Regions from separate parts of the Shewanella sp. 10N.286.48.B5 genome, predicted to be linked through region 2. Evidence: predicted binding sites of a transcription regulator. Region 2 holds the regulator's gene; each other region holds the start of a gene.
What was found. The regulator sigma-54, encoded in region 2, starts transcription at its own class of promoters, with help from an activator protein. The targets are predictions, from matches to a motif close to GTTGGCACGNNNNTNGNNT.

Region 1 (6,413 bases), on a different contig from region 2:
CGACCTTCATAGGCCATCGAAAGCGCTTTGCCAGTTAAACGACTATCAGGTGATAACGACATAGCCCAGCCAATCACTTTACGTGCAAATAGATCAATCACCACAGCTAAGTACATCCAACGGTTACCAGCCCACACGTAGGTAACATCACCAACCCAGACTTCATTCGGAGCTGTGACAGCGAATTGTCGACCTAGGTGATTAGGGATTTCAATATGTTCTAGTGTCGCTTTTCGGTATTTGTGCCTAGGTACCTGGCAGCTAACTATACCAAGCTCTTTCATCAACTTAGTGGCACGATAACGGCTTAGCGAGACACCCTGCTGGCTAACCATATCTGCAATCGTTCTAGCACCTGCCGATCCATTACTTGCAGTGTGTACTTCGCTGACTAGGCTGCGAAGCTTAACCTTATCTGCGTTAATGGTTATTGGTCTCTTTCTCCAATACTTGTAACTACTACGATGAATACTGAACACTTCGCATAATGTTTTTATGCTATAGCTCTGCCTGAGTTTCTCAATTATTAAGAATTGTTCAGTGAGTCCGACATCAACAGAGCTGTGGCCTTTTTTAATATTTCGTTGTGTTCCTGGAGGCGAGCTAGTTGCTTTTTTAACTCTCGAATTTCAACTTGTTCTGGTGATATAGGTGATGCTTTATGCTGCTTACCTTGTCGCTCTTCTCTTAATTGTCGTACCCACTTATCCATGGTTGATTTGCCCACATTCATAGCTTGAGCAGCTTCAACAATTGAGTAATTCTGATCTAGCACGAGTTGTGCAGATTCAAGTTTGAACTCTGCACTAAAAAGTCTTCTTGTACGTTTTTTCATAGTGTCACCTGTTAACTTATGAGGTGATGATATCACCTCTAACTAGGTGGCCAAATTAACTATGCCACTACAGTGTAAGTAATGCTGAAGCGAGATAAACTTAGATACTTGAAATGAAAATGGTCGGAACGGTGGAGATCGAATCCACAACCTGCCGCTTAGGAGGCGGCTGCTCTATCCAGTTGAGCTACGTCCCGATAAATTTTTCTTCGTCTTTACTTGTGCACTTACATCTATAGTACATAAGAACCCTGATCGATCGCTTAGGAGGCGACTGCTCTATCCTGTTGAGCTATAGGGAGACTAAGCGCAATTATACAAGTTTTAATCTTGATTAAAAGGCTTTAAATTTAGTTGCTTAAATCTTAATCACGATATCTTGTATTTGAATATTCCCTGTTGCGTCTATGCCTTGTAATACTGCGGTGGCACTTTCTTCTGATACTTGATCAATGGTGACTGTTGCGCGGTTTGGTGTGGCAACGGCGCGCATTAAATTCACTCTGTCAGGGATGTTTTGTTGCAATACAATTTGAAAGCTATCACCGGCTCTCACATGGTGCTTACGGCCTAAGTTAATAATTATTCTATTGCCTTGTTTAGCCACAATTTGTCCCAGCAGTGGGCGACAATTTAGCAAATTATCAATGTCAACAGTGCTTTGCTGCATAAGCTGGTTAACCGTTTGGCCATAGCTTGAGCGCCAAAAACGTTTAGTGGTGGGTGATACGGTTTCGTCACGTTCAAACTCCCACTGCGCCTGTGCTGAGTAATCTTTACTCCAGACTTTTTCACCGCTAATAGCGTGATACAAAGTTAACTTAAAGCTGATTTGTCTTTGTGGATAGCCGTGAAATAAGCCAAACATTAATCCTGAGGTGGGCTCGGTTGACATATCGAGGATTTCTGGTTGTAAGATATATTGGCTATCGGTGATTTCGCCTAACCAACTTGGGATGCGATTACCTTTAAAATTGATTAACTCATTGCTGTGATCGAGTGCTTCATCGGCGTGAATGCGGGCAAAGCTATTATGGGAGTGACTATTTAGTAGCACGCCATACTGTTGTGATAGTGCTTGAGTAAAGTTTAATAACTGACCATAACGTAATTGAGCGCGATCTTGAATACTGGCCTGAGGCACCATTATTGCCGCTCTTAATTGCTGACCTCGGCATTGCTGAGCTGAGTCGTCTTGAAGATCTAATCTTAGTAATACAGTAATGTCAGTGCTGGTGAGCATTTCAGATACCAGTTCAATATTATTGTCTTGTCCTATATGACTAAACTGAAATGCATCTTGGCTTAACTGCCCCTGACCCATGCTGTATTGGCTATTAACATTAACGCCAACGCCAACTTGCATGCTGGCATAGCTTAATGCTTGGCTTATTGCCGCTTCACGGGCTTTGTCGACATTACCATTGATGATATTCGCATGGCCTGTTACTTCAATAATTTCAGCTTTTAACGGCAGACTCAAGATACTGACTAACAGCAATATGGCTGCGGAGTAGAGTCGCTGGGTTGTTTTACTGCATATTTTCATATTAATCACTTGCTTAAAGATAACGATGAACGACTAATACAGTGCCAAGTTTATGGCGTTAAAGTACTAGGAGCGATTGTTTGAGAATAAATGCAAAGAATGTGCCTGTTATTGGTTTTCAATATATAAGTCGTTAAGCCAATGCTGAAAGGGATTAATTATCTAAAGTTTTTATCCTGATTGCCGATAGTGTTTTTAGAATTCATTTTTAACCTTTAGGCCTCAAACGCCTTAGCCCATAGCAATGCTTGAGTTAAATACAGGAATGCAATATGCGCCGAATTGGTTTACTTCCAATCATGATGTTGATGACAGCTTGTGCTGGCTCACAACCGACAGAGTATGATGATTTATCTTATGTCAATGAAGGCTATGAGATGAATTTTTGGTATGAGTCTGAGCCCAAAACGGATCATGTTATTCACTACGATATTCAGCAGTCAGGCATAGCGCCCAAAGCTGGGGTTAACCGCTTGGCGGAAAAAATTGTCAATGAATTAGTGCTACAAAACGACAGCTTACGAGCTGATCAACCACTGCTGATCACCACACCTGTCATGCTTGATGATTACGGACAAACTAATTTGCTGGGGCAGCAATTGCAGCAAGGCATGTTGACTGCATTTCATGCCAATGAATTTAATCTTGTTGATATGAATGTGGCTAGTTCACTTCGCGCCACTGCGGAGGGTGAGTTTATTTTAAGCCGCGACTGGAAGCAGCTTGCCACAGATTTAGCGGTATCCCATGTGGTCGTAGCCACCATGGGCACTACCTCAGAGGGTGTGGTGGTCAATGCCAGAATTGTCAATACTAGCAATAATCGAGTAGTGTCAGCGGTACAAACCTTTGTTAAAACCCACAGCCTGCCAGGCTATTTAACACCTGCCAATAAGGTGATTTCAAAAGACGGCATCTTGTATCGAAACGAGCATGCAGGTATGGCAAGCGTGACTATTTTAGGAGATAACCAATGAAGGCAATACTGTTTGCAGCCCTGACAGCAGCCCTCACCTTGTCCGGGTGTGCGGTAAACGACAAGTATGTGCAATGGGAAACCGAGGCGCCTAAACAATTTCCTAAACTAACCGCTATTGGTTATGCGCCGTTAGCAACGCAACCGGCAACAGAGCAATCTCACAAGGTGTTAATGGCGATGCAAGCGTCTAAAATTGCCGCTTATCGGGAACTGGCTGAGCAAGTGTATGGCCAGCAGATTGATGCCAGTAGCCTGGTCGATGATTGGTTGCTGAATAAGCAAACCGTTACCGCCAGTGTCTCGGGCATGATTAAAGGCGCGAAAGTGGTCAAAAGCTATCCGGCTGGTGATATGTATGTGACTGAGTTAGAACTGGATTTTTCACAGGTATGGAGCCTATATCAGCAGCAAAATAGGCCTAGAACGATTAAGCATGTGACTTACTTTTAGTTAAATTTAATTATTTAAATCCAGTCATTTAAATTAACTTAACTGAAGTACAAAAAAAACCGCTCTTTGAGCGGTTTTTTGGTTTTTAAAACACAATCTAGTAACTCGCAGGGCAGTTAATTACCGCCTCGATTATGCTTTAAGGTTTTGCCCTAAAGAGGAAATCGTTGAAGTTCGGCCTTTGTCATTATAGGTCAGGCTTGATGCATTACGGCTCATTTGCAGCGCTTGAGAGAAGCGATTAAGGCTGGCTATATTAAGCTCAATTAAGCTGGCATTTTGACTATTGATGGCCTTGCACTCGTCTAGAATCGCTTTGGCTTCTTCGACTTTAACAATGAGTTCTGGCTCAGCGTTTAATAATGCTTTTTCTGGGTGAGAGGCTAACTTTTCATCATTAAGTTTGAGGTTGTTTAGGCAGTCAACCTTGTCTTTTGCCAGTGACAGTAGTTTATCTGCGTCACGTTCAGTAAGGGCTAATTTTTCTTCAGATACAAGTAATTTCAGCGACGACAAGGTGTCGTGCTGAAAAGATAACAGCTGTAGTAATTCAGTCATAAGTTACTCTTTATTAAAACCCACATTACCCGTTAAGTAATGTGTGGCCGATAATATCAAGAGTAACGATGAGGTTACTCTTGGTCGAAATTTAATCCGTCAAGATCAGCTTCAAAGCTAGCAATGTTAGCAGCTAACTTTTCAGGATCGACTTTGTAGCGACCTTCTGAAATTGCTAATTTAATTGCATCAACTTTGCTTTGGTCAACTTCTGGTAAAGATGCCATATTACTCTGCACTCCCTGCAGCTGCTGCGCTTGTGCAGTAATACTGACCGAATCCGTTTTTACTGGGGCAGCCGTGGTCTTAGCCGCTGAGTCAGCTGTTTGCGTTGTTGCTCCTGCGTCGCGATTGGTGCGCAACTGAGCATGAGAAGCTGTTTTTAGATGGTTAATATCAATTGCCATGTGAGGCTCCAGCGTAATGTTAGGGTTTTCCAAACAGGTTATCGGCCTTGTCAGAAAAAACTTTAGAATATTTTACATTCTAACTTCAACTTCGCCAACGCCTGTGACAATGACATCTAATCGCCTGTTAGAATTGCTATTTCTGACTCTAATAGCATCGCCAATATTACCATCTCTTAGTGCTTCTCCGGCAGTTTTTATTTCAAATGCGTTTGTTTTAGCATAAATAGATACCGAATCTCCTTTGCAAACAAAGCATAAATTATTGTTTAGCAAAGGCGCTTTAGCTGACACACGCCTTTTTGAGCGGGTACCGAGTAATTGTGAGATCTCAGAAAAAAACTGCCCGCGGATACTGTGTTGGTCAACATAGTTAATTGCCACATTATCTGCTGTGATTAACTCACCTTTTTCAATAATTCCCAATGCTGTCACCACTGGATACATAACCTCAACTTTAACCGAGATAAACATTTGCCATGGGTAGTCATAATCAGGGCTGATACAGCTAATTTTGACGGTGTTGGTGCGGCTAATTTCGCGGTCACTGGCCATTTCAACACTAATGGGTGGCAAACATCTTGGCGGTGTTAATCGGCCATCAAGATTTTGCGGGCTAATGTTGATCACCGCATTGGGCTTTTTAGCAATTTTTTTTGCTACTACCTCTTTAGCTAATTCAGTAATGGTCGATAGAGAGTAAGTTATGGTGGCATCTTCACTGGCGTTAACCGGTAAAGATAAAAAAATAATGATCAATAGTAGAATGTTTTTCTTCATAATATTCTAACTAGCTTGATTGGCCAGGTTACCTCTAAACTTCAATTTTAATTAGCAATGATAAGGCTAAACATTCTCAATGTTATCTTTGTCAGAAGTTTGACTTTTTTCATTGAAATCGTCGCTTAAATGCGATGTGACCACAATCAAGCAAAAACTATGCCTATAGCTAAATTTAAGCGCTAAACCAGCAAATTGGCATAAATTACTGTGTTACAATTTGCGAAAATGGTTTTACTGTCGCTTTAAAACACTGATTAACAGTGAACTCTAATAATAAATCCCACTAGGGAAAGCATTCATAAAACAAGGCAGGGTTATGTCGAGCATTCTTGATTCAGTTAATAAACGTACCCAACTGGTAGGCCAAAATAGACTGGAGTTACTGCTTTTTAAACTTAATGGTCGCCAACGTTTCGGTATCAACGTTTTTAAAGTAAAAGAAGTATTACAGTGTCCGCCACTGACAAAGTTACCCCGTTTAAGCCCAATGATTAAAGGCATTGCTCATATTCGGGGCTCGACTATTTCAGTGATTGATTTAAGTGCGGCAACTGGTGGCCGTCCGTTGGCATCGACTGAAAATTGCTTCATCATTATTGCTGAGTATAACCGCAGTATTCAGGGCTTTTTGGTTAGCTCAGTAGAGCGCATTATTAATATGAATTGGGAATCAATTATGCCACCGCCACAAGGGGCTGGGCGCAACTCTTATTTAACTGCAGTAACCGAAATCGAAGGTGAATTGGTTGAGATTTTAGATGTTGAAAAAATTCTTGATGAAATATCACCAGTAAAAACGGAATTAAGCCAAGCTGCCAGTGATGCTATTACCATTGATAAAGAGCAGCATTA
Region 2 (6,413 bases):
TCACCCTGGCGAAGCAAGCCATGGCGACTTAGGCGCTCTGGCAAAAAATGATATTATTTTAGCCATATCAAATTCTGGTGAAGCCAGTGAAATTCTCACCTTAATGCCCGTTATACAGCGCATGGGGGTCCCGGTAATCGCGATTACGGGTAAACCAGAATCCAATATGGCCAAGCTATCTAAACTGCATTTATGTATTGAAGTGCCTGAAGAGGCCTGCCCATTAGGGCTAGCACCAACATCAAGCACTACCGCAACCTTGGTGATGGGTGACGCCTTGGCCGTAGCATTATTGCAAGCGAAAGGCTTTACCCGTGATGATTTCGCCCTATCCCACCCTGGTGGATCTTTAGGTCGTAAACTATTACTTAAAGTCAGCGATGTAATGCACAAAGGCGCTGATATTCCACTGGTGAAAAGTGAGCTCTGCATTACTGAAACCCTATATGAGATCTCAAATAAAGGTTTAGGTATGACTGCAGTGATCGATAATGCAGACAAGCTAGTCGGGATCTTTACTGACGGTGATTTACGCCGCGTCATCGATGCTGAAGTGAACCTGCGTACTACCGCTATTGCCGATGTAATGACAACCAACTGCATTACCATCAGCCCAGGTATTTTAGCCGCGCAAGCATTACAGATTATGGAAGAAAAAAGTATTAACGGTTTAATTGTCGTAGACGAGAACCAACGCCCAGTCGGCGCACTTAACATGCTCGATATGGTTAAAGCTGGAGTCATTTAACATGTCATTACACGAAACACTGCACCAAGGTTTTTACGGCCCAATCTCTGATGATGTTTGGCAAAAAGCCAAAAAAATTAAGCTGCTTATTTGCGATGTCGATGGGGTATTTTCCGATGGCCGTATTTATTTAAGTAATGCAGGGGAAGAGTTAAAAGCATTTCATACCCGTGATGGTTATGGCATTCGCTCTATTTTAACCAGTAATATTCATGTTGCTGTGATAACCGGGCGTAAATCTGCCATTGTGGAAAATAGAATGACCGCTTTAGGTGTCACTCATATTTATCAAGGTGTTGATGATAAACTAGTGCCTTACCAAAGCCTGTTAGATACCTATGGCGTTAGCCCAGATGAAGTCGCCTATATTGGTGATGACATGGTTGACTTACCTGTGATGAAACAGGTTGGCCTTGCAGTTTGTGTGGCTGATGGCCATCCTTATGTTAAACAACATTGCCATATGACCACCACCATTAACGGCGGAAATGGCGCATTACGTGAACTCACCGATTTGCTATTACTTAGCCAAGATAAGTTTGAAAATGCCCACGGAATGAGTATATGAGCCGAGTGACCTTCGCTATTATCGGATTTTTTGGCGCAGCCTTAGTCCTTTATTGGCAAGTACAAATTAAACGTAGTCAGATGGAGGCAAGTAAATTGCCTGCCCCTGCTCGCCCTGATTTTATCGCCAATGACTTACGCACCACTGAATTTAATGAGCAAGGTTTAGTGCAAAGCCGAGTCTCAGCGAAATACATGGAGCACTTTCAGCAAAGTAATGAAACCATGTTTACTGAGCCTGTCTACCTTATTTATCCTGAAAATGGTGAAGCCGAATGGCAATTAAGCGCAGATTTAGGCAAGCTGAATAATGAAACAGGCAAAGTAGTTTTAGAAAATAATGTTATTATTGATGCAATAAACATCGACGAGCCATTACAATCTTTGACAACCACCATGTTGGCACTCGATATGAACACCATGATTTTGACCTCAGATAGACAAATTTTTGTTACTGGGTCAGATTTTAATATACAAGGTTTAGGCCTGTATGCTGATTTAAATGCTCAAGAACTTGAACTTTTAAGTCAAGTAGAAGGAACGTATGAAGCAAAGTAAACTTTTGATTGCCTCACTACTCAGTGTAGTCAGTATTGCCAGCGCCTATGCAAAAGAAGGCGATTTACAGCAAGAGCTTAAAGTCGCAGCTGTGAGCCAAAAAGCTGACATAAAAAACAATCAGGTCATCTTCTATGGCCCAGTTAATGTGACTCAAGGGTCGATTAACATTAATGCCGACGAATTACGCGCATTTGGCACCGAAAGCGGCACCCAAAAAACCATGGTTGCCACAGGTAACCCTGCGACATTTTCCCAAGAGTTAGATGATGGCCGTATTGGTACTGCCAGTGCCGATGAAATTAAATATGAGCTTGCCACTAGCATTTTAACCTTAACGGGTAATGCTAAATTGGACCAAGCTGGCAGCCAGGTTACTGGTAACCTAATTAGCTACAACATTGAAAAGCAGCAGTTAATTGCTGAAAGCACCGGTACTGGTGAAGATCGGGTTATCACTATTTTTCAACCAGAAAGTCACCCAGACTTGATTGATTCTGAAAAGAAAAAAGATGAGCAACCACATTTACCAGACAGCGCTAAACCCGGTGATGACACGCCACCAGCTATAATTGAAAACAACAATTTATCTGCTGTAGAGGCTGTGAACTCAACTGAAACACCCGAAGTAACTGAATCACTTAACGCTGAGGCGCAGGCGACATTGTCAGCCCCAGCAGCTGAGCAAAATGACTAATGACCCAAATTACGTTAACCGCTGAAAATCTCGCTAAGAGTTATAAAAGTCGCCAGGTAGTAAAAGATGTCAGCCTGACGGTAAAAACCGGCCAAATTGTTGGCTTACTTGGCCCTAATGGCGCGGGTAAAACCACCACCTTTTATATGGTCGTAGGCCTAGTCAAAAGTGATAAGGGCCGCATTCTGATCGATGAAGATGATTTAACCGCAGATCCAATGCATTTGCGCGCCCGAAAAGGCATTGGCTACTTACCTCAAGAAGCCAGTATTTTTCGTAAGCTCACAGTACACGATAATATAATGGCAGTGCTTCAAACTCGCAAAAGCTTATCAAATGAGCAGCGCATTGAAGAACTGGAACATTTATTAGAAGAATTTAACATAACTCATATCCGTGATAGCCAAGGTATGGCGTTATCGGGAGGCGAGCGTCGCCGAGTTGAAATTGCACGCGCATTAGCGGCAAATCCTAAGTTTATTTTATTAGATGAACCTTTTGCAGGGGTAGATCCTATCTCAGTAATCGACATCAAGAAAATTATTCAACAACTTAAAAGCCGTGGTTTAGGGGTGCTAATTACCGACCATAATGTCCGTGAAACACTTGATGTGTGTGAGCGAGCATATATTGTGAGTCACGGAAACTTGATTGCTGAAGGAACACCTGCTGAGATCTTAGTCAATCAGCAAGTTAGGTCGGTATACTTAGGTGAACAATTCAAGCTATAGTTAGCACTATTCAGTTTTTAGTATGGCATTCGCGGCCAACAACAAACCTTAATCTAGTCTATTTTTCTAGGATCATAAACTAGCGCCCACACTGTTCGTCGCGATGATGTAATTCAATTAGGGACAAGCGGTACATGAAAGCCTCACTCCAACTCAAAATGGGTCAACACTTAACCATGACCCCACAGTTGCAACAAGCGATTCGCTTATTGCAACTTTCCTCATTGGAGCTACAGCAAGAAATTCAACAAGCACTTGATTCAAACCCGCTATTAGAGCTTGAAGACGAATTCACTAAAGCCAAAGAGCCCGTAAAAGAAAACGCCCTGCAAACTGACACCGATTTTAGTGATAATAGCCAAGTCACCATAGAAAAAGACACCTCAACGGTTGATACCACTGAATCGCTCACTAAAGATTCTATGCCTGAAGAACTCCCTATGGATACCACATGGGATGAGGTGTATACCGCCTCGCCTACTTCTGGCTCTGGCGCAGTATCGAGCGGTAATGATATGCCGTTTCAAGGCGAAACCAGTGAAGGCTTGTATGAGCATCTTGAATGGCAAAAAAACCTCACTCCCTTTTCTGAAAATGACTTAGTGATTGCAACCGCCATTATTGATGCCATTGATGAGCGCGGTTACCTCACCCAGAGCGTTGAAGACATTTTGCAATCCTTAGGCACTGACGATATCGAACTCGATGAAGTTGAAGCTGTACTTAAACGGGTACAACACTTCGATCCCGTCGGCATTGCAGCGCGAGATTTAAGTGAGTGTCTATTAATTCAATTAGGCCAATACCCTAATGAAATTCCTTGCATAGATAATGTTAAGTTACTGATTAAAGATCATCTTGATTTAATCGCCGGTCGTGACTTTAGGTTACTGATGCGTAAAACCAAGCTTAAAGAAGATGATTTACGTGAAGCCATTGAATTTATTCAAACGCTCAATCCACGTCCAGGCTTGCAAATTACCCCCATTAAAGATGAGTACGTCATTCCTGATGTTACTGTACTTAAAAAGAATGGTCGCTGGGTGGTCGAGCTAAATCCCGATAACATGCCTAAAATTGGCGTTAATCAGCAATATGCAGCTATGGCCAAAGGCGGTTCAAGCCAAGCTGACAGCCAATTTATTCGTGGTCATTTACAAGAAGCTAAATGGTTTATCAAAAGCATCGATAGCCGTAATGAAACCTTACTAAAAGTGGCTAACTGTATCGTACAATTTCAGCAAGGTTTCTTTGAGTTCGGTGAAGAAGCCATGAAGCCGATGGTGCTCAATGATATTGCTGAAGCGGTTGAAATGCACGAGTCGACCATTTCGCGGGTCACGACCCAAAAATACATGCATACCCCCCGTGGACTTTTTGAACTAAAATATTTTTTCTCAAGCCATGTAAGTACCGATGATGGTGGAGAATGCTCTTCTACAGCAATTCGCGCATTTATTAAAAAGCTCGTAGCTGCAGAAAACCCGAAAAAGCCTCTTAGTGATAGTAAAATGGCGACACTATTGGCTGAACAAGGGATTAACGTTGCTCGACGTACGATAGCCAAATATCGAGAGGCAATGCTCATCCCTCCCTCAAACCAACGCAAAAGCTTATAACTTTTGTTATTGGAGGATGACCTATGCAAATTAACCTGACTGGAAACCATATTGAAATAACTCAATCTTTACGGGAATACGTGCAAACAAAATTTTCAAAGCTTGAACGACACTTCGAACAGATCAATAATGTTCACGTTGTGCTCGATGTTCAAAAGCTACAACAGATTGCCGAAGCCAAACTGCACCTAAAAGGCGGTGAAGTGTTTGCTGTATCGCGTAACGCTGATATGTATGTGGCAATAGACGCCCTGATAGATAAGCTAGACCGTCAGGTAATTAAACATAAAGAGAAACTCACTAAGCATTAACGATGGAACTTCGTACCATCCTGCAGCCGGCGTGCACTACCTGTGCCACTCCGGGCAGTAAGAAAAAGGTACTGGAATTAATCAGCAATTTAATGGCTGCCCAGTACCCAACCCTTTCTTCACAGGCTATTTTTGAAAGTCTAATAGCGCGTGAAAAAATGGGCAGTACAGGTATAGGAAATGGCATAGCAATTCCACATGGGCGCTTAGATAATATCGAAGAACCCATTGCTATTTTAATCAAATGCGAAGAGCCAATCGCCTTTGATGCCATAGACAAGCAACCTGTAGATATTTTATTTGCGCTTCTTGTACCTGCAGATCAGTGCCAGCAACACCTAAGCACATTATCTAGCATGGCAGAGAAACTCAGTGATAAATTGATACTTAAACGACTTCGAAAGAGTCATGACGCTACAGAACTTTATCAGGTTATTACTGCATGAAACTTGTCATCGTATCGGGACGTTCAGGTTCAGGAAAATCAGTCGCACTGAGAGTGCTTGAAGATTTAGGTTATTACTGTGTTGATAACCTGCCACTGCCACTGATTGGCAGCCTGCTTGAACAGCTTAAAGATAGTAACGAGCTTGTCGCCATTAGCGTCGATGTGCGTAATATCGAAGAGCAAGGCAAAGTACTCAAAGAGCAAATTGCTTTACTGTCTGACGATACCTGCATTACCAGTTTCTTTTTAAACGCCAACGATAAAGTGTTACTGAAGCGTTTTAGTGAGACCCGCCGATTACACCCACTGTCTAAGAATCAAATTTCGTTACAAGAAGCCATTAAGCTTGAGGGGCGGTTACTCGAACCCATAGCCAAAATGGTTGATCACTATATCGACACCTCGCAAACTAATATCTACGAATTGAGCGATCATGTTCGGCAAATCTTGCTAGGCAGTGTTGATAAAGAATTAGTGGTACATTTTGAGTCATTTGGCTTTAAGCATGGCATGCCGGCTGAAGCAGACTTTATGTTTGATGTGCGCTTTTTACCGAATCCGCACTGGGAGCTTGAGTTAAGGCCCTACACAGGCCTAGATGCGCCCGTGCAAGAGTTCTTAGAGCGACAGCCTTTGGTGAATAAGTTTATCTGGCAAATTGAAAACCTTTTTGACACTTGGATGCCACATTTAGAGCGTAATAACCGCAGCTACCTGACCATTGCCATTGGTTG
Region 3 (6,413 bases), on a different contig from region 2:
TTAAAATTAATGCCAATCCTAAAATTAGGCACTGGTTTTAAACTGCTGTGGTCGGGTCGAGCAACCGACAGTGATAGCACTGATAAAGGTGAAATTAGTCCTTTTAATGCGCTAATGACATCGCTCTCAGCCACCATAGGAACAGGTAATATTGCTGGTGTGGCTACCGCTATTTTTATTGGTGGGCCAGGGGCATTATTTTGGATGTGGTGCACCGCATTAGTGGGTATGGCGACCAAATTTGCCGAAGCGGTATTGGCAGTTAAGTATCGTGAAAAAGACAGTAATGGCAATCACGTCGGTGGACCTATGTATTACATTAAAAATGGCTTAGGCAGCAAATGGGCCTGGTTAGGGACAGCGTTTGCGATACTGGGCTCTATTGCCGGTTTTGGGATCGGTAATACCGTGCAAACTAACTCAGTGGCAGATGCCATGAGTGCTAACTTTGGCGTGCCGAGCTGGGTTACTGGTTTAGTCTTAATGGTACTCGTCGGTGCAGTACTCATGGGCGGTATTAAACGTATTGCAGAAGTTGCTGGTAAACTCGTGCCGTTAATGACCCTGTTTTATATTGCCGCGGGTTTAGCTGTTTTAGTGGTATATGCAGACCAAATTCCTGCAGCATTTGAATTAATTATTCACAGTGCGTTTAACCCAGTTGCTGCTCAAGGCGGTTTTGCTGGCGCAGCTGTTTGGGCTGCGATTCGTTTTGGTGTCGCCCGTGGTGTGTTCTCCAATGAAGCGGGCTTAGGTAGTGCGCCCATTGCTCACGCTGCAGCGCAAACCAATGATCCGGTAAAGCAAGGCTTAGTGGCCATGCTAGGTACATTCATTGATACCATCATTGTGTGCTCTATTACTGGTTTAGCGATTATTGTTTCCGGTGCTTGGACATCAGGCGAGAACGGCGCCGCATTAACTTCATATGCCTTTTCACATGCATTACCTATGGGTAATTATATTGTGGCGGTAGCACTTGCTGTGTTTGCCTTCACGACTATTCTAGGGTGGAGTTTTTATAGTGAGAAGTGTGTTCAATACTTGCTTGGCGATAAAGCGGTAAAACCATTTCGTTTAATATGGACCCTTGTGGTACCCATAGGCGCCGTGAGTTCATTAGAGTTTATTTGGCTATTGGCTGACACGCTTAATGCAATGATGGCCATTCCTAACTTAATTGCGCTAGTCCTATTAAGTCCTGTGGTCTTTGGTTTAACCCGAGAGTATTTTGCCAAGCAAAAAGCTAAGGCATTAGAGAGCTAATAACGCTGTTGATGAATGATGATGGCATACACAGAGGGTGTATGCCTCAACTGAGAAGGAATTCTATCGATGAAATTTTCACCCCAAATACTTCCATTGAGTTTATTACTGATGACTTCATTGGTCGTCGGTGGCTGTAATGGTATCTCTATTAGAACCAATGCTGATGAATATATTACTTATCAAGCGACTGCTTCAACGGTTGATATCTATCTGCCTAGTGAATTGTATAATCATGACAATGAACCGCTAGGTGAGGTGGTGACGACTTATTGCGCTAACAACCCTGAAGCAATAGAGGTTGGTGTTCCCAGTATCAACACGCTGAAAAAAGAATTGAAAGTGCAAACCCAACAAAGGGGCGGTAATGCACTCATCATCACAGACTGCGGCAAAATGATTTACCCAGCCTGTTCAATTTATTTAGAGTGCACTGGTCTTGCATACCTCTTAAAGTCTTAATCTTAAAGTGAAGTCTTAACCTTATAAAAAGTATTGGCCAGATGACCCCGTAAAAGGGGGGGTAGGCTAAAATAAATCATCTTCCCCTAAGCTTTTTCGCAATTCAGCTTGTTCTAGATAATCATCTAAGCGGCGTTTAACCTGCCTTTTACGTTCAATAATTTCAGCGGAGCGTTGATTTTTTGGTGAAACCATTGCCTCGATTTCAGTATCATTTGGGATAGTCTCAGTAATATTAGCCATCACTTTATCCTCACATGGGTGGTACTCGTAAAGCATAATTAATGGCTTTACATAAACGGTAATCACAGCCTGAACGGCTTGAAACCGTGAGCACAATATTGCTGAGCAATAATTTGCTAGGCAGCAGAAAAATAACCTCATAATTTGAATGTAGCAGCTAATAAAAAAAATGCGCACTTCTGTGGTGAGGATTTTGAGGCTCAGAGCAATAAAAAACGCCACCCTAAGGTGACGTTTTTTGATTTTTTAATAATTTAGATTAAATAGCTAACATCATTTAATACTTTTGATGGTTATAGATCGAAGCTATATGAGTAACCAAGAACAATTTTAGCATCATCATCTTCTAAATCAGTATCTGTTGCCATGAACGAGATAGTACCGAAATCAGTATCAGTGCTTAGTGATACGTTGTACTCAGAATAGCTATCAGTGCCGTACCAGCTGGTGATTACATCACCGTTTGAGTAACCATAATGGAAACCCAGTGACACTTTTTCAGTTAATGGGAAAGTCAGGTTAGCTTGAGCATACATCATATCTTTTGAATCTAATGGGCTTTCAGCAATATCATCACCGCCATTGACTGTGTAAGAGTATGCGACATCTAACCATTTCCACGCGAGACCAACTGTTACTTCACCAAAATCAACACTGCCCGGTGAATCTGGGTAAGCGTAATAAAGGTAGTTAATGTCGTAGCTTAAGTCTTCTGTAATGTCACCACCGAAACCGGCATACACATCAAGCTCATAAGAGGTGCCGTCACCAAAATCTACATTTGATGCCCAACCACCGACATAGAAACCTGACTCATGGCCATAATCAATGCCCCCCTGAACCGCAGCACCACTAGTTTGTGACACACCACGCCAAATATAGTCTGACGTCGCGCCAATATTACCCGTGACTTCAGCTAAAGCTGTAGTGCTTAAAAGTAAACCTGTTGATAGCGCAATAGCTTGATACAGAGATTTTTTCATTTTCATTCCCTCAAAGTTTTATTATTCAATTAGCATCTTGCATAAAGTCGGGTCGACGCTAAATGTTGTTTTATCTGAGGTACGTGTTGCTAATGATGTGCCATGTTTATAAAATTAAATTAATCAATAGCTTAAAAATTACTGCACATTTATGTTGCATTTATGTTGCCACTTGATGATGCGTAGTTGCACTTTAATTGTGCAGTTTAAGTGTTGTTTTTACTTATTTATGCAAAAAAAAGACATAAAAAAACCTCCAAAAAAGGAGGTTTTATCGTTTTAGCGGTTTTTAGTTAACACTATTTTTTAGCGTTTTACCTGCTTTAAACTTAGGTACTGTTGCTTCAGCAATTTGGATCTCTTGGCCGGTTTGTGGGTTACGACCTGTACGTGCAGCACGAACTGATGTTTCGAAAGAACCAAAACCTACGATAGAAATCTTGTCGCCGTTTTTCATGGCTTCAGTTACCGCTTCTTCAAAAGACTTTAGTGCACGACCCGCTTCAGCTTTTGTTAACTCAGCATTTTCTGCAATTTTTGCAATTAATTCACTTTTGTTCATGTTGTATTCTCTGCTTTCCATAGATGTATTTATTTAGAACTAGATTAACATGCCATAAGCCATAAGGCTTTGAAAGCATTTTATCTGATAAATGTGCTGCTATATTGCAAATAAGTAACTTTTTAGTGATCTAGTTAGCTTAAACTCGGCTGAGTGAATTAACTGCTTCTGCCGTTTTTATCAAGTTTATTGATTTGTTGCTGCTCATTTTGAACTTTGGCCTACAAAAATTTGTTAGCTATCAATCTTCTAACAGTTGATACAGGAGTTGCTTCACTAACTTAGGTTCAAAGGGTTTATCACATAGCGCATTAACACCTGCGCTTGATACGTTGCTTAGGTGGGTATCGTTAGCTTCTGATGACACCATCAAAATCGGCACATGAGACTGCTGGCTTTGGTGGCGTATATATTGGGTCAATGCCAGTCCATCAACACTTGGCATATTGTAATCGGTGATTACTAAATCAAACATTTGCTGTTGCATTAATTCGATAGCTTCAGCGCCATCAGTTGCCTCGCTTATCATCCGAATACCTAAATTAGTAATAGTTCGTTTGATAATGTTTCGCGCCATGCGGCTATCATCAACCACTAAAGTGCGAATATCCTGAACATCAAAATGGCTTAGGTCCAGTTCGTCATTACTGATTAAATCAATAGTGGAATTCAGTGCTGTGGCCAAATGATCGGCATCGAAAGGCTTAGGTAAAATCGCGACGGCTCCAGATTGCCTAAATATTTCCAGTTGCTCACGGCGACATTCACTGGATACCAACATAAATTGAATATCTTGATAGTCAGAGTTTTGTTTAATAAAACTGAGTAGTTCAGTCGCTTCACCGTCAGTAAAGTGTAAAGCGCTGACAATGAGATCTGGCGTGTGTCGAACAATAATCTCTTTAGCTTGAGCAAGATTAGCGGCGGTTTGTATGCTATGTACGCCTTCTTGTTGCAGGCGTGAAATAATTATTTTTCTCTGAACATCAGATGGTTCAACTAGCAAAATGGATAATTCACTGGGCGATAAATGGCTCATTATATAGCTTCTTATTATTCGATCTGAGTTTTATGGGCGCATGTTAACTTATGCTAAGGGATGAATATAGTCAGCAGGGCGCCTTTGTTAACTTTTGGGCTTCAAATAAATCGCTGTTTCTTTACAAAATGCCACCCAGTATTGAAACACCAGCAGTGAAAATAGTACCGCAGCAATGGCAGGAATAGGGATATTAAAGCCATTGAACACCACTTTTACATCTTCAGGAGTGATTTGATAGGCGATAATAGCAGTGGTAGACAGTGCTAATATCGCTAAGGTTTGAATGGCTAAATATACCTTTAAGGCAATGCTGGCCCAGTGTGTTCGCATTAATAAGCCAACCAACACAGGGATAACGCCGATACTGAATAAATCTATACTTTGAATGCTATAAGAGCGCCAAAGGGCCACAATAGACAGTAACACGTACAATGCAATTAATAGGGTTAATCTTAACGGTGGTTTATTCATAGTATTATTATCATTATTGGAACTATGTGAGTGGTCATGTGGTGTAGAATAGCGTGAGTAGAGATAGTTTGTGAAAACGTTTTTTAAGAAATTAGGATAAGTAATGACTGAGGCGGAATTTTGGTCTTTGGTGACCCGTAGCCATCCTGAGCAATCAGAGCAAGCGTGCCATGATCAATTAGTGGAAAAATTGTCGGCGCTCGATGATGCTGACTTAGCGGCTTTTGATAAGATATTTGGCCAACAAATGCGCCGCAGTTACCGCTGGGATATTTGGGGCGCAGCTTACATTGTTACTGGCTGTGATTCAGATTATGGCTTTGTGGAGTTTCGAGGGTTTATTTTATCCTTAGGTGAGACCTGGTATAACAAGATTATTGCTAACCCCGACTGTTTGGGCGAGCTTGAGTTATGGCCAACAAAAGATGACTATGCTTATCCCTTTATTGAAGATTATGATTTGATTGCCGGAAAAATCTATGAAGACCGCTGCGGTGAAGAGCTGCCTTTTGTACCCTCTGGTCAGCATACTCCTCAAGGTAAAAAGTTCAGTACCAAGAAAAAAGATCTCCGTAAAAACTATCCTTTATTAAGCCAGCGTTTTCCATTTTAAATATCGCTGAAAGTTAATTAAGCATCCACAAAAAATGCAGCTTTATAGCTGCATTTTTAGTGTAATTGAGATGTAAGCCTGTCAATCGGCAGACTTAGCTACTGCAAGTTTCTGATTGAGTATCAAACTCTAAACCGTATTTAGCGCAGGCTTGAGTCATAAACTTGTGTGCAGCGGTTTGTAACTGCTGATCAAGGTTTTTCTCTAATTCAGCATTAAACTCTTGCTCAGCGACTTGTATATGCTGGTTCATTAATTGCTGGTGTTGTTTTATCGCTTCGGCGCCTTTTGAATCGATATCAAATTGATGGGCAAAGCTTGAAGATGACACCAGCATGGCGATAAAAACTGTCGCTGCGAGAGCGATAGGCTTAATCATCTTATTGCTGGTAGTTGTGCCGATTGCTGTATTGGTTTCGATGTTATTCATATTAACTCCAGTATTGATACGTTAATTGCTATTAGCGCTGAATCCTTGAGCGATATATATGTCCAAATTTTATTCGTTGGTCAGTCTTTCGCGATATTCACCTTGATATTGTTAAGGGAAATAAGGCGCTAGTACTTGTTGAGAGACACATTAACCTATTTTTACTGAATGATTACTGAACAGTTGGTTTGTTATTTGAGCAGATTTTGGGTTGGTCGGTATTAATCTCTATCAAATGTTGTTTCAGCAAGTATTGCTAGAGTAGGTTAAGCTTATATTCAGGTAACTGCTTGTATAATCCGACAAGTATAGAATTGTTGATTTTTTAAACACTAGGTTCA

Region 1: BCU57_RS01825 (flagellar assembly protein T N-terminal domain-containing protein) is a predicted target of sigma-54. The motif match lies at 2,475-2,493, and genes of this name have one in related genera.
Region 3: BCU57_RS13815 (TorF family putative porin) is a predicted target of sigma-54. The motif match lies at 3,041-3,059, and genes of this name have one in related genera.

The regions. Positions count from the first base shown of each region.
Region 1 is NZ_MCVG02000001.1:427,709-434,121, forward strand. It holds one part of gene BCU57_RS01815 (IS3 family transposase) at 1-568, opposite strand, end outside; one part of gene BCU57_RS01815 (IS3 family transposase) at 568-835, opposite strand; tRNA gene BCU57_RS01820 (tRNA-Arg) at 956-1,032, opposite strand; gene BCU57_RS01825 (flagellar assembly protein T N-terminal domain-containing protein) at 1,194-2,384, opposite strand; gene BCU57_RS01830 (FlgO family outer membrane protein) at 2,657-3,361, shown strand; gene BCU57_RS01835 (LPP20 family lipoprotein) at 3,358-3,813, shown strand; gene BCU57_RS01840 (flagella synthesis protein FlgN) at 3,946-4,371, opposite strand; gene flgM (flagellar biosynthesis anti-sigma factor FlgM) at 4,446-4,778, opposite strand; gene flgA (flagellar basal body P-ring formation chaperone FlgA) at 4,851-5,558, opposite strand; gene BCU57_RS01855 (chemotaxis protein CheV) at 5,878-6,413, shown strand, end outside.
Region 2 is NZ_MCVG02000002.1:326,431-332,843, forward strand. It holds gene BCU57_RS16310 (KpsF/GutQ family sugar-phosphate isomerase) at 1-748, shown strand, start outside; gene kdsC (3-deoxy-manno-octulosonate-8-phosphatase KdsC) at 750-1,316, shown strand; gene lptC (LPS export ABC transporter periplasmic protein LptC) at 1,313-1,873, shown strand; gene lptA (lipopolysaccharide transport periplasmic protein LptA) at 1,860-2,570, shown strand; gene lptB (LPS export ABC transporter ATP-binding protein) at 2,570-3,301, shown strand; gene BCU57_RS16335 (RNA polymerase factor sigma-54) at 3,436-4,920, shown strand; gene hpf (ribosome hibernation promoting factor) at 4,944-5,231, shown strand; gene ptsN (PTS IIA-like nitrogen regulatory protein PtsN) at 5,234-5,677, shown strand; gene rapZ (RNase adapter RapZ) at 5,674-6,413, shown strand, end outside.
Region 3 is NZ_MCVG02000001.1:3,227,978-3,234,390, reverse strand. It holds gene BCU57_RS13830 (alanine/glycine:cation symporter family protein) at 1-1,266, shown strand, start outside; gene BCU57_RS13825 (hypothetical protein) at 1,336-1,728, shown strand; gene BCU57_RS13820 (PA3496 family putative envelope integrity protein) at 1,795-1,971, opposite strand; gene BCU57_RS13815 (TorF family putative porin) at 2,265-2,954, opposite strand; gene BCU57_RS13810 (HU family DNA-binding protein) at 3,244-3,516, opposite strand; gene BCU57_RS13805 (response regulator) at 3,758-4,555, opposite strand; gene BCU57_RS13800 (hypothetical protein) at 4,643-5,029, opposite strand; gene BCU57_RS13795 (DUF4240 domain-containing protein) at 5,133-5,642, shown strand; gene BCU57_RS13790 (hypothetical protein) at 5,737-6,072, opposite strand.